2 regions of the Roseburia intestinalis L1-82 genome follow, and region 2 is predicted to be linked to the other one. Evidence: a T-box and tRNA genes for the amino acid it is inferred to sense, from the RefSeq annotation. Region 2 holds a T-box; the other holds one or more tRNA genes.
The links. The T-box of region 2 lies ahead of RIL182_RS12150 (proline--tRNA ligase). A T-box ahead of a tRNA ligase gene usually reads a tRNA of that ligase, here a tRNA-Pro.
Positions count from the first base shown of each region.

Region 1: it has a tRNA-Pro gene. The T-box ahead of RIL182_RS12150 (proline--tRNA ligase) is inferred to sense a tRNA for this amino acid. The anticodon was not compared.

Region 1 covers NZ_LR027880.1:3,893,867-3,897,068, forward strand. Annotated here, with positions in the region: gene RIL182_RS18280 (methyl-accepting chemotaxis protein) at 1-1,090, opposite strand, end outside; tRNA gene RIL182_RS18285 (tRNA-Pro) at 1,236-1,309, opposite strand; gene RIL182_RS18290 (ATPase) at 1,956-2,621, opposite strand; gene ymfI (elongation factor P 5-aminopentanone reductase) at 3,052-3,202, shown strand, end outside.
Region 2 covers NZ_LR027880.1:2,578,215-2,581,416, reverse strand. Annotated here, with positions in the region: gene RIL182_RS12160 (MFS transporter) at 1-998, shown strand, start outside; gene RIL182_RS12155 (cupin domain-containing protein) at 1,021-1,374, shown strand; T-box leader at 1,403-1,636, shown strand; gene RIL182_RS12150 (proline--tRNA ligase) at 1,754-3,202, shown strand, end outside.

The DNA.
Region 1 (3,202 bases), 1.3 Mb from region 2:
CCACACGATGTGTCGCATTCTGGAGTTTTTTGATCTCGCGGTTAAAACTGAGCGCTGTCAGGACTGCGATCACACATCCAAAGATCAGACCGATCACACCGGCCATCAACGTTCCTATGTTAATGTTGATCAGGTTCTTCTGGTTTTCCTGATCACTGATACAGCCGAGCAGTCTCCATCCGGTAATGCGGTCTGTCATCGCCGTAATGGCACAGTCCCTTCCCTCTGCACGCATGGTATAAGATGCCTGCAATACGATATCATCCGCTGCCGGATCTTCATTTTCCTCCAGCTGTGCTTTCTGTTCTTCGAGTTTATCTAATTCTTCTGTTAACGGAGCAAAAAATTCGAGGTCAGCAACTGTACCATCTGCAAAAGTATTACTTTCGCTGTCAACCACGATATTTCCCTGCTCATCTACCAGCATAACAAATCCCGTATTTAAAAGTCTGATATTTTCCACATAGTCTGCCAGTGCAGATGCATCAATATCCATCGCAACAACGCCCTGGACAACATCTTTATATTTTACTTCCTGACATACCGTAATGATCTGCTCCCCGGTTTCTTCATCCACATACGGCGCAGTGATATAGCTGAAAATAGAATTTACTTTTGCTTTTCTTCCCTGACATGCGGTGTACCATTCTTTCCCGGAAAGGTCTTTATTTTCCACCGTGTTCATCGCTGTCTTTGAACCGTCAGCTTCGTATTGTACCCATCCGGTGATTGTTCTGCCATCATTTAAAGCATAATAGGCACGCACCGAACCATTTACGACTTTACAGGCTGCAACCAGTTCGTCGTTTACATTGTCAATATATTTATCATAGTTTTCCGGCTCAAGCAAAAGCTGTTTGATACTGTCTTTTCTCGTCAAAAGATCTACCGGTATACTGATCGTTTTCTCATATGTCTGCAGACTTGTCATCGCACTGTTTAGTGTCTGCTCACTCGTAAGCTGCATGTTACTGTTTAACACGCTCTCTACTTTACTGTGTGTCAGAAGTGCACAGATCAAAACACTTCCAAGAATCGCAGCCATAAACGCTGCGATCAGCTTCGCACTAAGACTTGTTTTTTTCTTCATTTATGAAATCCTCCTTCTTTCCTCGTTATGTAAGCGGTTACATTTTTTATTATAACATAGATATGACAAATAGGGAATATATTTTAAACAAAGAAAAACCGCCAACCCATGATCTCTCAAGGATTGACGGCTTCCCATCTCATAGTCGGCGCGACAGGATTTGAACCTGCGACCTCTGCGTCCCGAACGCAGCGCTCTACCAAGCTGAGCCACGCGCCGTAATCAAGTCGTCTTGAATCGTGCTTGATTATATTATCACATCTCTACGGAAATGTCCATACCTAATTTTATATTTTTTCAAATTTTTCTCTTAAACTCACTTGCAGAGTTAAATTCTACCCTTCTATGAAATTTAATCCTGTAAAAACATGCTGTTTCTTTTTACACATTACTATTCATATCAGTTTATACTAAATACCATGATGGGCTACACTTTTATTACATTAAGCAGATCCACCCGTTTTCTTTATCCAACTATCTGCAGCCGTCTTATATGTTATGGGCTATTTTTTTCAGCGTTCGTGTATTTCGCCCGTTCTCCCACTTCATTGCTTATGTTTTGGGTTATTTTTTTCCGCATTCATATATTTTGCCCATTTTTTCATGTATCCTCCTCTTTTATTTTCAAAATGGGTGAATTTCTTCATTTAACATCAAAATAGCCCTCGTTTTTTCGTTTTCATGGACTATTTTAAGTATTTCGACCTAATTTTCACCCATTTTGATTGAAAAATACTATAATTCAATAAAATTTCGGACTATTGGTTTCTGATATATATACCTTTCGCCCATTTGAATACCTATACATTGTTCATGTAAAATAATATTGAATCAGTAGTTCTACATACTCATAATCTAAAGGATTCTACAACTGTAACTTTGAATATACATTATGAGCATAATTTTCATTATCCATCATTCCAAAATGTTCCCAATAATACACTTCACCTGTAACAGGATGACGGATGGTGAAATCCGGATATATACTAACATTTTGAATCTGTAATAAACATTCATAACGAAATGGGATTTTGTGTTCGAATAACGCATTTATGATTAAAGCTTCAGATTTTGACCGGACCAGAATTCCGGGAATGGTTTTATGTATCAATTTTTGTGGTTCTTTCGGATTGTTTGTGTAAGAAGCATTTACCCACTCATCCAGTTCTTGCTTTAACGGTACATAGACTCCTGACAAAAGTTTCTGCAACTCTGGATGTTCCTCTACATGATATGAAGAAAATTCATCTAAGCTATATTGCTTCAGATAAATATCTATCCTTTTCTCCTCCTGCTTAAGTTTTCGCAGCCTGCTCTCTAAATATTTTCGTTTTACCAGTTGTTCCGCAAGTTTTCGTTCACTTTTGGAAATGTATTTTGTTTTACCCTTATCGGTATAATACCACTTATAGTACTTATTATTTCTCGTACAGAAAAATGTACCTGATGGAAGCACGTCAATCTGGCTTTGTAAGTCATTGATCCGATCCTCCACTTTTTGTTTTTCCTTCATCATTCGTTGATATAGCACAAAATAAGTCCTCCAATACTATTATTTTTATGCAATAATTCTAACACAGTGCTGTTTCCCTGCAAATCTACAATTTTAATTTCATTTAGATTTTCATTGAAATTGTTTCATTGATTTATTCATGATATAATAAGACTGCCGAGCGAAGCGAGTGTAGATCACGATCATGAAGCATTGCTTCATGATATAATGAGCGCAAGTGAGTCAACATGCTCGTATGATTGACGAACGGTGAATTGGATCATGTGCTGTTTTTGCACATGATATAATGAGCGCAAGTGAGTCAACATGCCTGCATGATTGACGAACGGCAAATGGCATCATAAATGAGTCAAAATACTATGTATTAGAATGAACATAAAAAAATATACAAATATAGCGTAAACACAAACTGGAAATGTTCCAGTAACGGACAAGAATGGAGATTTTTATGAATAGAACCGTACTAGTTACCGGTGCCTCCCGTGGAATCGGACGCGCGATTGCATCCGCATTTGCCGCAGAGGGTGACCGGCTGATCATTACCTGTTCCAGATCAGAACAGGAACTTTTAAATTTCAAAAAAGAACTGGAAGAAACTT
Region 2 (3,202 bases):
GAAATCTGTTTTCTAGTTTTACCGCAGGATTGCTGCCGGTCGCGATTGGAAGAAAAAAGAGTATTTTGTTTTTTAATCTGTTTTTTGCACTTTCGTATGTGCTGATCATTTTCGGAAATCACAACTGGTGCATTGCAATGGCATTTTTCCTGACAGGTGTTGCGAGAGGAGCAACGAGTAATTTCTGTAACACGGCAATCAACAGTTTAGCACCGGGAAAAGCATGGACGATCAATGGACTGCATGCGATGTTCTCTGTCGGGGCATTTTTATTCCCGATTCTTCTGACACTGTTTACGGCAACAGGGGAATCCGGCTGGATCACAGCGTGTTATTTTATGCTTGCGATGGGAATTTTAAGCTGGATATTATACGCAATGATCCCAATGGAAAATGACCGGGTGGAAAAAGAGAAAAAAGACGGCAGTTTCGGATTCTTCTCAGAACCGCTGTTTTATCTGTGCGTTGCAACATTATTTTTCTATCTCTGCGCGGAGCAGGGTGTCATCGGATGGATGATCACATATTTTAAGGATACAGGATTTCTGCCGGCATCCCTATCCCAGATGACGGCGAGTGTACTCTGGGTGATGATTTTAGCAGGACGTCTGACGACAGCCTGGCTGTCCACCAGAATGCAAAAAGAAAAACTGCTGCCGATCATGGGTGCAGGACTTGTATGCTTTTTCTTTTTACTGTTATTCAGCCGCAGTACCGTATGGATCGTGATCGGTATCATGGGTTTCGGGTACAGCATGGCGGGAATTTATCCGACGACGGTTTCCTTTGCAGGAAATCTCATTGAAAAATATCCGATCGCGTGGAGTTTTATTTTAACAATTGCAAGTATCGGTTCGATCGTAATGCCGTCGATCATTGGGAAGATCGCAGAGACAGCAGGTATCTTTTATGGAATGGGATCGATTGTGGTCGTTGTGTTTATCGATATGGTCTGTATTTTAGCGCTGGTGCGTTATCTGAAAAAACAAAATCAATAATATTATACGAGGGGGATTTCATATGAAAACGAAAAAAAATCAGATCTGGAACTTTAACAATGAAATTGATGCAGAAGTTTGCGGCGAGGGCGTGAAGCGCAAAATATTAGCGTACGCCGATGAGATGATGTGTGTGGAGAATCATTTTGAAAAAGGTGCCATCGGTGCACTGCATCATCACCCGCACACCCAGATCACCTATGTGGTGTCCGGTCAGTTTGAATTTACAATCAACGGAGAAAAGAAGATCGTAAATCCTGGCGATGCCCTGTTAAAGAGAGATTCCATCGAGCACGGCTGTGTCTGCCTGAAAGAGGGAATCCTCTTAGATATTTTTACACCGATGCGGGAAGAATTTGTGCAGGATCAGGATTGACAATCCGCGCACAAAATGCTAAAGTACGGTTAATGCGAGGAAGTGAAATAGTAATCATGGAAAGTGTCCAGAGAGAGGACGGCAGGTGCGAGTCTTTCACGGAACATGATGAACCGGTCATGGAGCTGCATACCGAATGGAAACATCAGGCTATGCCGGGTTCTCCCGTTACAGAGATAAGGTATCAATGAAAATTTGTACCGGAGTGCAGGAACATCCTGAAATTAGGTGGTACCGCGGATTAAGATAATTCGTCCTAAGCTGTATTTAGTTGCAGCTTGGGACTTTTTTAATGTACAGGATTCGGATATCAAAAGATGAAAAACACATCTTTTGATATCATCATCTTCCATTTATGCAAACAAAAAGGAGGCAGACAATGAAATTAGAAAAATTAATCGGAGAACGTTTTCGTGAGAGACCGGCAGACTGCGTGATCGACAGCCATGCCCTGATGGTAAAAGGCGGCTACATGAAATACATGGCAAACGGCATTTACTCTTCCTACCTTCCACTCAAACGGATCACATGCAAAATCGAGCAGATCCTGCGTGAGGAGATGGATAAATTAGACGGACAGGAAGTATCCTTTCCAGTTGTGATGCCGGCATCCCTTTGGGAAGAATCCGGCCGTTATGAGAGCGTGGGAGAAGAATTATTACGTTTTACTGACCGGAACAATGCAAAGATGGTGCTTGGAATGACACATGAAGAGGCAGCCGTACATTTAGTGCGCGAATACGCCAAAAGTTACAACAAATACCCATTTATGATCTACCAGATCCAGACAAAATTCCGGGATGAGGCAAGACCGAGAGCCGGATTGATCCGCGTGCGCGAGTTTACAATGAAAGATGCGTATTCCTTCCACACCAGTCAGGAAGATTTAAACCAGTACTACGAAAAATGCCACAAAGCATACGAGCGTATTTTTGAGAGAGCAGGCATCCCGGAGGTCGTATCGGTGGCTTCAGATTCCGGTATGATGGGTGGAAGCCTTTCCCATGAGTTCATGCTTCTTACCCCGGTCGGTGAGGATTCTATCGTGCTGTGTAATGAATGTGATTTCCGCGCAAATATGGAAGCGGCAGAAAATATCTCTGATATAGCAAGAGATGCAGTGCCCGCAGAACTTGAAAAAGTGCATACGCCGGACATTCATACGATCGAGGATATCTGTAAATTTTTCGGGGATGAAACCTGCAATTCCTGTAAGGCAGTTGTATACCAGAAAAATTCGGATGACACCTATGTGGTCGTATTTATCCGCGGCGATCTTGAAATTAATGAGACAAAACTGGTCAACTATTTGAAAGATGAGATACATCCAGCCATCATCACCGAAGAGTGCGGATTAAACGCAGGTTATATCGGACCGGTCGGACTGAAAATAAATGGAGATGCCATCGTTTTATATGACAGATCATTAGAAAACAGAAATAACCTTTCCTGTGGTGCAAATGAGGACGAGTACCATTATAAGGGACTTGATATGCAAAGAGATGTGCCGGATGCAGAATATCATGATTTTGCAAAGGCATATGAGGGCGGTATCTGCCCGAAATGCGGAAAAAAGACGATCCGTATTTCCAGAGGAATCGAGGTCGGAAACATCTTCCAGCTTGGAGATAAATATACGAAAGCCATGAAGATGACTTATGTGGATCAGAACGGAGAGAGCAAAACACCAATCATGGGCTGTTATGGCATTGGTGTCGGCAGACTTGCCGCCGCTGTCTGCGAGGCACATCATGATGAGTACGGACCGATCTGGCCAAAATCAATCGCGCCGTGGCAGGTGCATCTGTGTGCGGTAAGAGCGGACAAT